DNA from 3 places in the Anoxybacillus sp. PDR2 genome. Region 3 is predicted to be linked to each of the others. Evidence: riboswitches for the same ligand, from Rfam matches in the RefSeq annotation. Region 3 holds a riboswitch; each other region holds the start of a gene.
What was found. Region 3 has a riboswitch for S-adenosylmethionine ahead of metK (methionine adenosyltransferase). Riboswitches for the same ligand answer to the same signal wherever they lie in the genome.
Positions count from the first base shown of each region.

Region 1: it holds a riboswitch for S-adenosylmethionine, as region 3 does, so the genes downstream of both, GRQ40_RS04515 (methionine biosynthesis PLP-dependent protein) here and metK (methionine adenosyltransferase) in region 3, are expected to answer to the same signal.
Region 2: it holds a riboswitch for S-adenosylmethionine, as region 3 does, so the genes downstream of both, mtnK (S-methyl-5-thioribose kinase) here and metK (methionine adenosyltransferase) in region 3, are expected to answer to the same signal.

Region 1 covers NZ_CP047158.1:922,130-927,667, forward strand. Annotated here, with positions in the region: gene GRQ40_RS04500 (sigma-54 interaction domain-containing protein) at 1-458, shown strand, start outside; gene GRQ40_RS04505 (GntP family permease) at 920-2,239, shown strand; gene GRQ40_RS04510 (3-hydroxybutyrate dehydrogenase) at 2,257-3,033, shown strand; SAM riboswitch class I at 3,105-3,212, shown strand; gene GRQ40_RS04515 (methionine biosynthesis PLP-dependent protein) at 3,292-4,395, shown strand; gene metC (cystathionine beta-lyase) at 4,400-5,538, shown strand, end outside.
Region 2 covers NZ_CP047158.1:1,132,037-1,137,574, reverse strand. Annotated here, with positions in the region: gene GRQ40_RS05500 (carbon-nitrogen family hydrolase) at 28-843, shown strand; SAM riboswitch class I at 933-1,040, shown strand; gene mtnK (S-methyl-5-thioribose kinase) at 1,132-2,325, shown strand; gene mtnA (S-methyl-5-thioribose-1-phosphate isomerase) at 2,343-3,404, shown strand; gene GRQ40_RS05485 (sugar ABC transporter substrate-binding protein) at 3,401-4,552, shown strand; gene GRQ40_RS05480 (sugar ABC transporter ATP-binding protein) at 4,549-5,538, shown strand, end outside.
Region 3 covers NZ_CP047158.1:3,121,547-3,127,084, reverse strand. Annotated here, with positions in the region: gene pckA (phosphoenolpyruvate carboxykinase (ATP)) at 33-1,619, opposite strand; SAM riboswitch class I at 1,840-1,955, shown strand; gene metK (methionine adenosyltransferase) at 2,118-3,326, shown strand; gene asnB (asparagine synthase (glutamine-hydrolyzing)) at 3,512-5,410, shown strand; gene GRQ40_RS15000 (C39 family peptidase) at 5,407-5,538, opposite strand, start outside.

The DNA.
Region 1 (5,538 bases), 1.6 Mb from region 3:
GCGAAGATCTTTATTATCGAATTAATGTGATTCCATTTGTGATTCCGCCTCTGCGCGAACGGCCAGAGGATATCGAAATGCTCGCTTATCATTTTATGAAAAAAATCGCCAAGCGATCAGGGAAAAGAGTGAATGCAATCAGCGCAGAGGTCATGAAACTGCTGCGACAGCATGTGTGGCCGGGGAATATTCGTGAATTAGAAAATGTCATGGAGGTGGCGGTTCATTTTGCCAATGGCGAAACGATTACAGTGGATGCCCTTCCGGAATATTTGAAAGCGAATTCATCTTATCAAATGAAAGGAAAAACACTAAAAGAACTGCTGGAGGAAACAGAAAAAGCGGCGATTCAACAAAGCCTGCAGCGCTGCGGCCATGATAAACAAAAAGCCGCGAAAGAACTGGGCATCAGCAAATCAGCCATGTATGAAAAAATCAAAAAATACGGTTTGTCATAATGTAAAGATTCCGCTTTTTCGGAAATCATTCCGGGAAAGCGGAATCTTTTCGTCATATTGGGATGTATATCTTGTCCTTTTTAAGTAAGGTGCTGTTTAACTGCAAGCGCCATCGGCTCAAGTCGCTTCGTCCCGCACTGCGGCGGCCATAGCCTCCTCGGCGGGCGCTTTATGCTTTTCTAATTGCCGTGATTCAAATGCTGACGAAAAAGCTTCCAGAGGAACGGAATGGAAAGGACAGGAGGACCATTAAACGGTTTTCGTTTCATTCCTTTTTATTGGCATGTTTTTTGCAATAAAAAGCAAGTGAACCACTCTAAAAAGGAGGGGAGAAAAGAAGGAGAGGTCAATTGGTGCCGAAATGTCGATGGGGAAACGCATCGCTTTTACCTTTTTCTGCGTGAAACTGTAAGCCGTTGACAGCTGTTGTGTTGGAGACAAACATAGGGGGTGCTGAGGAAATGTGGAGTATGATCGGTCTCATTGGGGGATTGGCTTTATTAATTTATTTGACCATGAGAGGGATGAATTTATTTATTGCCGCGCCGTTATGCGCCCTTTTGGTGGCGGTGCTGGGCGGATTGGCCCTTTTCCCGCAGCAGGTTGGCGAGGGGGAAGCCAGCTTTGTCGGAAATTATATGGCGGGATTTTCTAGCTTTATTCAATCGTGGTATTTAATGTTTTTACTTGGCGCCATTTTTGGAAAAGTCATGGAGGATAGCGGAGCGGCAGAAAGTGTAGCACAATGGATTGTCGCAAAGCTTGGCATGAAGCGGACGGTTTTGGCGGTTGTAATTGCCTGCGCCGTACTGACATACGGCGGTGTCAGCCTATTTGTCGTAGCGTTCTCCGTTTATCCGATGGCTGTCAGCTTATTTAAACAAGCGAATTTGCCGCGGCGTTTTATTCCGGGGGCATTAGCGTTTGGGTCCGTGACGTTTTCGATGACATCAGCTGGCTCGCCGGAAATTCAAAACTGGATTCCCATTGAGTATTTAAAAACATCGCCGTATGCAGGTTGGGAAGTTAGCATCATTGTCTCCATTTTCATGGCGATTTTCGGGTATTGGTGGTTAAAGCGCATGGTGATGAAAGCGGTTGCAAAAGGAGAGAAATTTGTAGCAAGAGAGGGAGATCCACTGGACGGTACAAGGGAATTGCCGCCTCCTATTTTGGGGTTTATTCCGCTTCTTGTCGTGTTGGTGATTGCTTTTGTTTTCCATCATTCGTTGCAGCAATCGGCATTAATTGTGGCGCTTCTTGGCGGAGTCATTGCGGTATATGCTCTCAATCGCCGCTATTTTCAAAACTTTAGCGGGGCTGTTTCTGAGGGAACTTTAGGCGCATTGATCGCGCTTGGAAATACGGCGGCCGTCGTCGGGTTTGGCGGTGTGGCGAAAGCCGTTCCAGCGTTTACGGATGCCGTGCACGCGATTACCAGTATTCCAGGAAGTCCATTAATTGGCAGCGCTATCGCTGTCAGTGTCATCGCTGGCCTAACCGGCTCGTCATCAGGAGGCCAGGCTATTGCTCTTCCGTTGCTCGCTCCGCATTATTTGGATATGGGAGTCCATCCTGAAGCGCTGCATCGGGTGGTCGCGATTTCGTCAGGAGCTTTGGATTCTTTGCCGCATAATGGCTATGTCGTGACGACGATTCGAGCGATTTGCGGTGAAACGCACCGCGAGGCATATGGCGCGGTTGGGGCTTTAACGGTTATTGTACCTGCTCTTGGGACGATTCTGGCGATTATTCTTTTCTCATTAGGACTAGGGATATGAACGAGGAGGAATGAAAAATGGTAGACGATCAAGTATTGTTCATAACAGGAGCGGCGCAAGGAATCGGCTTTGAAATCGCCAAATGCTTTGCTGAGCATGGCGCGAAAGTCGTTCTTAGTGATATCAATGAAAGGGCTGTCCAAAAAGCAGCCGAATCGTTATGTGCACAAGGCTGGGATGCATGGGGACTGAAGTGTGATGTAACAAAAGAAGAGGAAATCAAACAAATGTTGGCTCAAACCGTTGCTCGTTATGGCCGGATTGACATTTTAGTGAATAACGCTGGGCTGCAGCATGTGGCGCCGATTGAAGAATTTCCTTCCGAATCGTTTGAAAAACTGATTCGCGTCATGCTTATCGCGCCGTTTTTGGCGATAAAGCATATATTCCCCATCATGAAGCAGCAGCGTTATGGCCGGATTATCAATATGGCCTCGATTAACGGTTTGGTCGGCTTTGCCTGCAAAGCGGCGTATAATAGCGCGAAGCATGGGGTCATTGGCCTAACCAAAGTAGCTGCTCTAGAAGGAGCCGCTCACGGTATTACAGTGAACGCTTTATGCCCGGGATATGTCGATACGCCGCTTGTACGCAACCAGCTGGCCGATTTGGCCGCAGCACGCCACGTGCCGCTTGAGCATGTATTAGAGGAAGTCATTTATCCGCTTGTGCCGCAGCAGCGCCTGCTGTCAACGAAAGAAGTGGCCGATTATGCGCTCTTTTTAGCAAGCGAAAAAGCAAAGGGAATTACCGGGCAGGCCGTTGTGATCGATGGAGGATATACCGCGCAGTAAAAAAAAGCTTGCAAATTATCAGAAAATCATGTAAATTGATAGAAAATCAGAAAATTCCATATCGTCGTTCATTCTTATCAAGAGAAGCGGAGGGAACTGGCCCAGTGAAGCTTCAGCAACCAGCCGATATCGGTCAGGTGCTAAATCCAGCGAATTGGTTTCAATTCGAAAGATAAGAAGAAGCGCTTTTGTTGATCTGTAAAAGTCTTCTTCTTAAAGAAGGCTTTTTTTATTGGAGGAAAGGAAGGAGAAAAAAGGATGGAAAAAGTAGAAACCTTACTGGCGCAGATTGGCAACAGAAGCGAGAAGCTGACAGGAACCGTCAATCCGCCTGTCTATTTTTCCACCGCTTATCGCCATGAGGGAATTGGCCAATCAACAGGATTTGATTACATCCGTACCGGAAACCCGACGCGCAAAATCGTAGAAGAAGCCATTGCTAAACTGGAGGGAGGAGATCAAGGGTATGCATTCAGTTCGGGAATGGCGGCGATTCAGACGGTGCTTTCCCTGTTTGAAAGCGGTGATGAATTTTTAGTGTCTGCCGATTTATATGGAGGAACGTATCGGCTATTTGAAAGAGGCTGGAGAAAGTACGGCTTAGCGTTTCATTATGTTGACTTTCGCGACATACAATTAGTGGAGAAATCGATTTCGAAAAACACAAAGGCGATTTTTTTAGAAACGCCGACAAACCCGCTTATGCAGGAGACAGACATCGACGAGGTGGCGAAACTGGCCAAACGCCACGGGCTGCTTTTGATTGTGGATAATACGTTTTATACGCCTGTGATCCAGCAGCCGATTCGCCACGGAGCGGATCTCGTCATCCATAGCGCAACAAAATATTTAGGAGGCCATAATGATGTGCTCGCTGGTCTCGTCGTCGTAAAGGGTGAGCCTCTTTGTCAGCGGCTGGCCGAGTATCACAACGCAATCGGCGCGGTCCTGTCGCCATTTGATTCATGGCTGTTGATTCGCGGCATGAAAACACTGGCGCTGCGAATGAGGCAGCATGAAGAAAATGCGCGGAGAATCAGCGAATTTTTGGCATCACACGAAGCGGTCACGGATGTGCTGTATCCAGGAAGAGGAGGCATGCTGTCCTTCCGCCTGCGTGAAGAGCGGTGGGTCAACCGCTTTTTGCAAAGCTTAAACGTCATTACATTCGCTGAAAGCTTAGGAGGAGTTGAAAGCTTTATTACATACCCGGCGACGCAGACACATGCCGATATCCCTGAAGAGATTCGGATTGCCAATGGGGTATGCAACCGCTTATTGCGCTTTTCTGTAGGCATTGAGCATGTGGAGGATTTAATCGCTGATTTGTCGCAGGCCTTGGAAAATATGAAAGAGGTGTAGCGCAATGGAAAAATCATTTTCATTTCAAACCAACTTATTGCATAACAAATGGAAAGTGGATGAGCAGACAGGAGCGGTCAGCGTGCCCATTCAGCACGCTTCGACGTTCCATCAAGCGGATTTTGATGTGTTTGGAAAGTATGATTATAGCCGATCTGGAAATCCGACGCGCGAGGCGCTTGAAGAGACGATAGCGGAGCTGGAAGGAGGAATCCGCGGCTTTGCCTTCTCTTCGGGAATGGCGGCGATTTCGACCGCGTTTTTGCTGCTTTCCAAAGGGGATCATGTGCTCGTGACCGAAGATGTATACGGCGGAACGTACCGAATGATTACCGAAGTATTAAGCCGTTTTGGCATCGAGTACACGTTTGTCGATATGACGGATTTGCATGCAGTCGCTTCCCACATTCGGCCAAATACAAAAGTGATTTATGTAGAAACCCCTTCCAACCCGCTATTAAAAATTACGGATATTCGCGGCATTGTGAAGCTGGCAAAAGCGAACGGTTGTTTAACCTTTTTAGACAATACGTTTATGACTCCGGCATTGCAGCGGCCGCTTGAGCTCGGCGTCGATGTTGTGTTGCATAGCGCGACAAAATTTTTATCAGGACATAGCGATGTGGTGGCCGGGTTAGCGGTTGTCAAAGATCGCGAGCTGGCCGAGCGGCTGTATAAGCTGCAAAATGCCTTTGGCGCCATATTGGGAGTGCAAGATGCTTGGCTCGTTCTGCGCGGCTTAAAAACCCTTCACGTCCGTTTACAGCAATCAAGCCAAGCGGCGCTGAAAATCGCTTCGTTTTTAGCGAAGCACCCAAAGGTAGAGGAAGTGTACTATCCAGGACTTTCTTATCATCCGGGACATTCGGTACAACGGTACCAAGCAGAGGGATTTGGCGCGGTGCTTTCGTTTCGCTTAGCAGATGAAGCGGCCGTCCGTACGTTTGTCAAGCATGTCCAAATTCCGGTGTTTGCCGTCAGCTTAGGAGCGGTCGAATCGATCTTATCGTATCCGGCTAAAATGTCGCATGCGGCGATGCCAAAAGAGGAAAGAGAACAAAGAGGAATTACAGATGGCTTGCTGCGCTTAAGTGTCGGATTGGAGGCCGCAGAAGACTTGATTGCCGACTTTGAACAAGGATT
Region 2 (5,538 bases), 1.8 Mb from region 3:
AAAGACATTTTTTTGGGGTGAACAATTATGACATTAAAAATTGCTTGTCTTCAGCTCGATATTGCTTTCGGAAATCCTGCGGAAAATAAACGCCACGTTCAACAAGAGATCGAAAAAGTTTGTCAAAGCTCTGTTGACGTCATCGTCCTTCCTGAACTATGGACAACCGGATACGATCTCGCACGCCTTGACGACATTGCTGATGAGAATGGCGCTGATACCAAATCGTTTATTAGCAAGCTCGCACGCCTGCACAACGTCTGTATTGTTGCTGGCTCCATTGCCAAAAAAACCGCTGCCGGCATCACCAATACCATGTACATCGTCAATCGAGACGGCGACATTGTAGGAGAATATAGCAAGCTCCATCTCTTTCAGCTCATGGATGAGCATTTGTATTTACAATCCGGTGAATCGAGCGGCTTATTTACCTTGGAGCAAACGTTGTGCGCGGGAGTCATTTGCTATGACATTCGCTTTCCTGAATGGATTCGCGCCCATACAACCCAAGGCGCAGAGTTATTGTTTGTGGTCGCCGAATGGCCACAGCCCCGCCTTGAACATTGGCGAACCCTTTTGCAAGCGCGCGCGATTGAAAATCAATGCTATGTAATCGCCTGCAATCGTGCTGGAAAAGATCCGAACAATCAATTTGCCGGCCATTCACTTGTCATTGATCCATGGGGAGTCATCCTCGCCGAAGCCGATGAACATCCATGCTCTCTTATGGCCGAAATCCAGCTGTCAAAAGTGAAAGAAGTTCGAAAGCAAATTCCTATTTTCCAAGACCGCCGACCTGAGCACTATATTTCGGCCGAAAAAAATTTTCAAAAAAACAGTTGACAAAACTGGCAAATCGAATGTATGATTCGAATCAAGCGAATTGAAAAAAGTTTTGCATTGTTAAAAACATTCGAATAAAACCGAACAAACTCTTATCAAGAGCAGGTGGAGGGACGAGCCCGATGAAGCCCGGCAACCGACTTAACCAACGTTAAGCACGGTGCTAATTCTTGCAGCAACACGCTGAGAGATAAGAGGGGAGAAGCCGACTTCAAACCTCTTTCGAAAAGCGAAGGAGGTTTTTTCATTGTTTCATTGATTGAGTGAATGATAAGGAGGGTACAAATGATGACACATTCTAAACAATCCGTCTACGAGCCTTTAACGGAATCGGGAGCGGTTGCACTTGCTGCTCGATTAGGCTTATTTCCGGAAGGAACACCATTCATTTGTCAAGAAATTGGCGATGGTAACTTAAATCTTGTGTTCCATGTATTCGATCCCCAAACAAAGAAAGGAGTCATTATTAAACAAGCGCTACCATATGCAAAAGTGGTCGGTGAAAGCTGGCCGCTTACGCTTAAGCGGGCTGTCATTGAAAGCAATGCGTTGCGCACGTTTGCCGACTACGTTCCGCAATACGTGCCAAAGGTATACTACTCAGATGAGTCATTAGCGATTACCGTGATGGAGGATTTATCGCATCTGCAAATTGCTCGAAAAGGATTCATTGCTGGAAAAACATATCCGCTTCTTTCCCAGCACATTGGAGAGTTTATCGCTAAAACGTTATTTTACACATCGGACTTTGGCATGAACCAGCAGCAGAAAAAACAGCTGCAGCAAAATTTCATCAATCCAGAGTTATGTAAAATTACCGAAGATCTCGTCTTTACTGATCCGTTTTTCGACCATGAAACGAATAATTTTGAAGAGGAGTTGCGCCGTGACGTAGAGGCTCTTTGGAATGACGATGCGCTTCATCTTGAAGTAGCAAAACTCAAGCGGAAATTTTTAACGGAAGCCGATGCGCTCATTCATGGGGATTTACATACTGGAAGCATTTTTGCAAGCGACACAGAAACAAAAGTCATTGATCCTGAGTTTGCGTTTTACGGCCCATTCGGGTTTGATATCGGCCAATTTTTTGCCAATTTACTCCTAAATGCGTTGTCCCGTTCAGAACATGAGCCGCTATTGGCTCACATCGAAAAAACATGGAATGTATTTACGCACACGTTTGCTGCCCTTTGGGAACAGCATAATGTAGAACCGTATGCAAAAACTGAAGGATTGTTGCAAGACGTGCGGCAGCAAACGCTCATCGATGCGGTCGGTTTTGCTGGTTGTGAAATCATCCGGCGCACGATCGGCTTAGCCCATGTCGCCGATCTTGACGGAATCGAAGATCAACCTACGCGCATCCATGCCAAACAGCTTGCCCTTCAGCTCGGGCGACAACTGATTTTACATCGCCAGACGATCCATGAAGTGCAACAAATACGCTCTTTGTTCTTTCAAACATTTGCTGCCACTCATTAAACGAAAGGAAGAAGAATATGGATTCATTGCTCTCCATTCCGCGTTCTGTTGAATGGAATCACACACATTTGACCATTTTAAATCAGCAAAAGCTTCCAAATGAGACTGAATATTTAGAATTAAAAGATATTCAATCTGTGTGGGATGCAATTGCCACATTGAAGGTTCGCGGTGCTCCAGCGATTGGCATCACAGCTGCATACGGTCTTGCTTTAGCGGCACACAGCTATCAAACGAATTCTCTCGAAGATTTTCGCAACCTTCTGAAAAAGGATCGTGATTATTTGGCAAGTGCCAGACCGACAGCCGTCAATTTATTTTGGGCGCTCGACCGCTTGATGGCCAGCATTGCGAACGTTTCGTCTGTCGCCGATGCCAAAAAAGCATTGGTTCATGAGGCAATCCGTATTCAAAGCGATGATGAGAACACATGCCGCTCCATCGGTGAACATGCCCTTTCTCTTTTTCAAGAGGGAGATCGCATTTTAACCATCTGCAACGCTGGATCAATCGCTACGGCTCGGTATGGTACCGCGCTTGCTCCCCTTTATTTGGCAAAAGAACGCGGAATTCGTCTGCATGTCTATGCTTGCGAAACAAGACCCATTTTGCAAGGAGCGCGGCTGACGACATGGGAGCTCATGCAAGCAGGCGTTGATGTAACGCTGATCACTGATAATATGGCAGCACAAACTATAAAGACAAAAGACATCACAGCTGTCATCGTCGGTGCTGACCGCATTGCCGCAAACGGAGATACCGCCAATAAAATCGGTACATTTGGCTTGGCATTGCTCGCTAAAGCATTCAACATTCCTTTTTATGTAGCGGCTCCCCTGTCCACTATTGATTTATCGACTAAGACAGGGGCAGATATTCCGATTGAAGAGCGTCCGTCTGAAGAAATAACCGAGCTGGCAGGAACACGAATCGCTCCTCCTGGAGTAAAAGTATACAATCCTGCTTTTGATGTGACGCCTCACGAGCTGATTACAGCCATTATTACTGAAAAAGGAATCATAAGCGGCCATTATGAAAGCGTGCTGACAGCTTTGTTTAAGGAGGAAATCAAGCGATGAAAAAACGACAAACATTTTTGTTGGCAATCCTATTGTTATTCGGCATCATGCTCGGAGGCTGCACCAATGAACAAGATGCTGTAAGCTCTAAACCAGCGGCTAAACAAGAAAACACGGAACAGAAGGCGACGAACAATACAGCCAATGAATCCGCTTCCGCTGAGCAGGCCGCTATTCCAAATCAATTAAAAAAACCCATTAAAATTGCGGCCATTATGCAATTTTCGATCGGTACCTTCTCCTCTCAATATATTGCTGGCGTAAAAGATCAAGTGCAGAAATTTGGCGGAGAAGTACAAGTTTACAATGCTGATAACGACTTAACGAAAATGGCTTCATATGTAGAAACCGCGATCACGCAAAATGTCGATGCCATCCTTTTGGACCACGGACGAGCCGACGCATTAAAAGGGCCGGTTGAAAAAGCGGTGGCCAAAGGCATTCCTGTCGTCGCTTTTGACAACGACTTAAATATTCCCGGCGTAACCGTCATTGACCAAGATGACTATAGCCTTGCTTGGAAAACATTAAAAACATTAGCAGAAGATTTAAATGGCGAAGGAAAAATTGTTACCATCTGGGTCGGTGGTTTTACACCAATGGAACGGCGTTATGTCATTTATGACGCATTTAAAAAACGGTATCCAAGCATTAAAGAAATTGCTAAATTCGGCAATGCCAGCTCTAATACAGCATTAGACACACAAACGCAAATGGAAGCGATTTTGAAAAAATATCCGAACAAAGGCGATATCGATGCTGTATTCGCTACATGGGACGAATTTGCGAAAGGAGCCACACGAGCCATTCAACAGGCGGGCCGTACCGAAATCAAAGTATACGGCATTGATTTAAGCGATGAAGATTTGCAAATGATTCAGCAGCCAGACAGCCCATGGGTAGCAACAACCGCGACTGACCCTGCCGAAGTCGGCCGAGTCCAAGTACGGTTTGCTTATCAAAAAATTGCAGGTGAGAAAACGCCAAGTATTTATTCTCTCGAGCCACATCTGGTGAAAAAGACAGACTTGCCTAATCAGCAAGTAACAATGGGAGATCTGCATCAATACATTACTGGCTGGGGTCAATCCAACGTCGCCCTCTCTCCATGGATGAAAACATTAGAAGAACAGGGGAAAACAAAATGAGCGGGCTTTTCATGAACAATATTTATAAATCGTTCGATCGCGTGACCGTATTAAATGGCGTGAATTTCCATGTAAAGAAAGGGGAAGTTCACGCCCTTTTAGGAATGAATGGAGCCGGAAAAAGTACATTAATGAAAATTTTAGCTGGAGATCTTCAACCCAATGAGGGAACTATCACGATCGACGGCACAGACGTCAACTTTCCAAATCCGGCGGCCGCCAAGAAGGCCGGCATTGGCTTAGTGGTTCAAGAAGTCGACACAGCGCTATTCCCCTTTTTAACAGTCTATGAAAATATTGTGGCTGATGATTTGGTCCATGCCGCCCGCCATCCATTCCTTTCATGGAAAAAGCAAAAGCAGCGGGCAGCCCAAGTACTGCAGCAAATCGGGCTATCGCTTCCGCTTGATAAACGGATTCACGAGTGTACGCTGCATGAAAAACAGCTTATTGTACTAGCGAAAGTGCTTTTCTCTTCTGCCCGTTACATTATTCTGGATGAACCGACAGCCGCCTTAAGCGAGGTAGAAACAAAACGCCTTTTTTCGATTATGAAACAATTAAAAAATCAAGGCGTTTCCTTTATCTATATTTCTCATAAGCTCAAAGAGGTGAAGGAAATTTGCGATCAGGTAACCATCCTGCGCGATGGTTCCGTCGTCCATCAAGGTGATGCTGCCCAGCTGTCAATCGAAGAGATGATTTATCATATGGTTGGACGGACTCAGCAACGAAAAGAAAGAGAGCGACGCACATACGGCGAGGACATCCTTTTTGAAGTCAAGCAATTGCAAATTCCGAAAACAAACACGATGATTGATCTGCAAATTCGCAAAGGGGAAATTGTCGGAATTGCCGGATTGGTGGGGGCAGGAAAAACAGAGCTAGCCGAAAGCCTATTTGCCCATACGAAAACAACCGGGGAATGGTTGATTCATGGAAAGCGTCATACGTTTTCTTCACCAAAAGAAGCGATTGCTGCCGGC
Region 3 (5,538 bases):
GGATCTACACGACGGAAGATGCCCCCTAAATATTAAGCAATTGGTCCGCCAAGCTTTTCAATGCTTGGATCGACATTCGTAAATTTTTTGAAGTTTTCACGGAATTTTGCGGCAAGATCTTTTGCTTTTTGCTCGTATGCTTCTTGATCAGCCCACGTATTTTTTGGAAGCAATACTTCATCAGGCACTCCAGGAACATGCGCCGGAATTTGCAACCCAAAAATTGGATCTTGTACCGTTTCGACGTTGTTCAACTCGCCTTCAAGGGCTGCTTGCACCATTGCTCGCGTATATTGCAGTTTCATGCGGCTGCCGACTCCGTATTCCCCACCGGTCCAGCCTGTATTCACTAAAAACACTTGTACTTGATGCTCGTCGATTTTTTTGCCGAGCATTTCTGCATAACGTGTTGCTGGAAGCGGTAGGAACGGAGCTCCAAAGCAAGTCGAGAACGTTGCTTGCGGTGACGTAATGCCGCGTTCTGTGCCAGCCAATTTGCTTGTATAGCCGCTCAAGAAATGATACATCGCTTGTTCTTTTGTAAGCTTGCTGATTGGCGGTAAAACGCCGAATGCGTCAGCTGTCAAGAACACGATAGTTGCTGGATGGCCAGCGACGCTTGGATCAACAATATTGTCGATCGATTGAATCGGATACGCTGCGCGCGTATTTTCGGTCAACGTTGCGTTGTCGTAGTCAGGAATGCGTGTGTTTTCATCTAGAACGACGTTTTCCAGTACAGCGCCAAAGCGGATCGCATCAAAGATTTGCGGCTCTTTTTCACGTGAAAGATTGATGCATTTTGCATAGCAGCCGCCCTCAATGTTAAACACTCCGCTATTGGACCAGCCATGTTCATCGTCTCCAATTAAACGGCGCTTCGGATCGGCAGAAAGCGTCGTTTTTCCGGTTCCTGATAATCCGAAAAATAGTGCGACATCTCCTTCTGGACCGACGTTTGCCGAGCAGTGCATTGGTAAAATGTTTTGCTCTGGAAGAAGGAAATTCATCACAGAGAAAATGGATTTTTTAATTTCTCCCGCATATTCAGTACCGCCAATGAGCACGATGCGGCGTTCAAACGAAATGATAATAAACGTTTCTGATTTTGTTCCATCGACAGCTGGATCCGCTTTGAAGTTTGGTGCGGAAATGACTGTGAACTGTGCATCGTGTGTTTCCAGCTCTTCCTGTGTCGGACGGATAAAAAGCTGATGTGCGAATAAATTGTGCCAAGCAAATTCATTGATAACCTGAATAGGCAGGCGATAGGCCGGATCAGCTCCAGCGAAGCCTTTGAATACGAATATCTCATCTTTTTGCATTAAATAGTCGATGACTTTATGATATAATTGATCAAAGACTTCTTCGGAAATCGGTTGATTAACTGTGCCCCAATCGATTTTTTCTTTTGTGGAGGCTTCTGCTACAATATATTTATCTTTTGGTGAACGTCCCGTATATTTTCCAGTTGTAGTGGCAACCGCGCCAGTCGCTGTCAGCATTCCTTCTTTGCGCTCAAGAACTTTTTCTACTAGTTGAGAAACAGACAAATTTTGCTGTATGTTTTGCCGTTGGAGCAGTATATTCAACTTATTGGTAACATCAACAATGCTCATCTACAAAACCTACCTTTTTGTAAAGTTATAAACCTGAAATTAGTATAACACATTTAAATAATTAGTCCATACTATTTAACGTAATTTTTCACGTTTATTTTTTGTCTATTTTGTTGCAAATACATATGGAGAAAATTACCCTGTGCAACATGAAAAAATTTTGCCGAATCATGTTGACTTTTTTTTGTTGATTAAGCTATGATAACATATTGAACGGTTACTCTTATCCCGAGTTGGTGGAGGGACAGGCCCAATGAAACCCAGCAACCGTCACAACAATTATACATGTGAAATGGTGCTAACCTGTGGCAAGGCATAGCCCTTGAACGATAAGAGTGAAAGGCGCGATATGAAAGCAAATCACCTTTCCTCGATATCGAAGGAAAGGTTTTTTCGTTTATATAAGCGGGGGAATGAGTGCCGTATCAATTTTTCAGTGATCAGAGGCGCAAAAGGCGGCGTCTCTCAAACATGAACATAAGAGGAGGAAAACAACGAATGTCAGCCAAACGCCGTTTATTCACTTCTGAATCTGTTACAGAAGGCCATCCTGATAAAATTTGCGACCAAATTTCCGACGCGATTTTAGATGCGATTTTAGCAAAAGATCCAAATGCCCGCGTAGCATGCGAAACAAGCGTAACAACGGGTCTTGTATTAGTGAGCGGAGAAATTACGACATCCACATATGTGGATATTCCGAAAATCGTTCGCGATACGGTTCGCGAAATTGGTTATACTCGTGCGAAATTTGGCTTTGATGCTGATACATGCGCAGTATTGACATCGATCGACGAGCAATCACCTGATATTGCCATGGGTGTTGACCAAGCATTAGAGGCGCGTGAAGGTCAGATGACTGACGAAGAAATCGAAGCGATTGGCGCGGGCGACCAAGGATTGATGTTTGGATTTGCTTGCAATGAAACAAAAGAGCTTATGCCTCTGCCGATTTCGCTGGCGCACAAATTAGCTCGCCGTCTCTCAGAAGTGCGCAAAGAAGATATTTTGCCGTATTTGCGTCCAGATGGCAAAACGCAAGTAACAGTGGAATACGATGAAAATGGCAAGCCGGTACGCATCGACACGATTGTTGTTTCGACACAGCATCATCCAGAAATTACGCAGGAGCAAATCGTGCGCAATATTAAAGAACATGTGATTCAACCAGTTGTTCCAGCGGAATTAATCGACGAAAATACAAAATACTTTATCAATCCAACAGGTCGTTTTGTGATCGGCGGTCCACAGGGAGACGCTGGATTAACAGGCCGTAAAATCATTGTTGACACATATGGAGGCTATGCTCGCCACGGCGGTGGCGCGTTTTCAGGAAAAGATCCGACAAAGGTTGACCGTTCGGCAGCCTATGCTGCGCGTTATGTCGCTAAAAATATTGTCGCTGCTGGCCTTGCTGAAAAATGCGAAGTGCAGCTAGCCTATGCAATCGGCGTGGCAAAACCAGTGTCCATCGCCATTGATACATTTGGCACAGGAAAGGTATCTGAAGACATTTTAATTGAAGTGGTGCGCAATAACTTTGATCTTCGTCCTGCTGGCATTATTAAAATGCTTGATTTGCGCCGTCCGATTTACAAACAAACGGCGGCCTATGGTCACTTTGGCCGCGCGGATGTGGATCTTCCATGGGAGCGCACAGACAAAGCGGAAGCGTTAAAAGAGCAGGCTCTTGCATTGGCGAAGTGATAAGGCATCAAAAGAGAGTTACATGAATATGTAGCTCTCTTTCTCTTTTCTGTTTGATTTGCAACGAATGTTGATAAGGTTCGACTAATTTATTGTAATCAATGGTTAAAATAAATGTAACGTTCCAAATGTCCAAATCTGTGGTATAATTTTCGAGTTGAATATAAAGAAGTAGGTGAAACGGCATGTGCGGTTTTATAGGTTGTGTCCATGATCATCCAAAAACACTTGATGAACAATGGAAAAAAACGTTTGAAGAAATGAATGACATGATTACTCATCGCGGTCCTGACGATGATGGATATTTTTTTGATGAACATGTTCATTTCGGCTTTAGACGTCTCAGCATTATCGATTTAGAAGCTGGTCATCAGCCGTTATCGTATGAAAACGAAAAATATTGGATTATTTTTAACGGTGAAATTTACAACTATATTGAACTGCGTGATGAATTATTGCAAAAAGGATATCCATTTGCGACCCACTCCGATACAGAAGTCATTATTGCTTTATATAGCCATGAAAAAGAAAAAGCGGTCGAAAAGCTGCGCGGCATGTTTGCCTTTGTCATTTGGGACAAGGAAGAAAAATCGGTTTTTGCCGCTCGGGATCCTTTTGGAATCAAGCCATTCTTCTATATGGAAGAGGAAGACCGCACCTTTTTTGCATCGGAGAAAAAAAGCATTTTGCATGCGATAGAAAATGATTTACTTGACTATGAAGCATTGCAGCACTACTTAACATTTCAATATGTCCCTGAACCGATGACGATGTCTGCCGGAATCCGCAAGCTGGAGCCTGGCCACTATATCAAAAAGAAAGTTGGCGAACCATTGACGATCCATCGCTACTGGAAAGCGAACTTTCAGCCCGTTGTTCAATCTGAAGATGAGCTTGTAAAAGAAATTCGCGAGGTATTATTTGATTCGGTGAAGGTGCATATGCGCAGCGATGTGCCTGTCGGATCATTTTTATCAGGAGGAATTGATTCATCGCTTATTGCTTCGATTGCCAAGCAATTTCATCCCAACATTAAGACGTTTTCTGTTGGCTTTGAGCGTGAAGGATTCAGCGAGATTGACGTAGCGAAGGAAACGGCGGAAAAACTGGGAGTCGAAAATATTAGCTATGTCATCTCTCCTCAAGAATATATGGATGAACTTCCAAAAATTATGTGGCATATGGACGATCCGCTTGCTGATCCGGCGGCTGTTCCGCTTTATTTCGTTGCTCGCGAGGCAAGAAAGCACGTAACCGTTGTCCTTTCAGGAGAAGGGGCTGACGAGTTATTTGGCGGCTACAATATTTACCGTGAGCCGCAATCGCTGGAGGTTTTTGAACGAATGCCTCAGGCGGCGAAGTCAGCATTGCGAATGATTGCCCGCATTCTTCCTGATGGAGTAAAAGGGAAAAGCTTTATTGAACGCGGTTTAACACCGATGGAGGAACGATATATCGGCAATGCGAAAATGTACAGTGAAGCAGAAAAGCAAAGCTTGCTGAAAAGTTATCGTAGTGGACTGGAGTATACGAATATTACGGCTTCTCTTTATCAGGAAACGCCGGATTATCCGCCTGTCAATCGGATGCAGTATGTCGATATCCATACATGGCTTCGCGGAGACATTTTATTAAAAGCGGATAAAATGACAATGGCGCATTCGCTGGAGCTGCGTGTTCCATTTTTAGATAAAGCGGTGTTTGCGGTAGCAGCCAAAATCGCTCCTGAATGGAAAACGGCGCAGCAGACAACGAAGTATATTTTGCGAAAAGCAGCAGAAGGTATTGTTCCTGACCACGTTTTACACCGTAAAAAACTTGGGTTCCCAGTTCCGATTCGCCATTGGTTGAAAAATGAAATGCATGATTGGGCGAAAAATTTAATTAAAGAAAGCGATACGGATTATTTATTCCATAAAAATCAGCTGTATCGTCTTCTTGATGAGCACTGTGCAGGAAAAGCAGACAATAGCCGAAAGCTTTGGACTGTGTTTGCCTTTTTAATTTGGCATCAGGTTTATGTTGAAAAAAAGTATGATTTTTCCTATTTATATAAAAAAGACAAACAACCATTATCAATCTAATCCGATTGATAAGTGATTGCTTGTCTTCCCATTTGCACCCAAGCATCTAAAAACTCGGCTTTGGGTGCTTTTTGATTTTTTGTCTTTTTCAGCGGGTCGTTAAAATAAATATAGTCCTTATCATATCC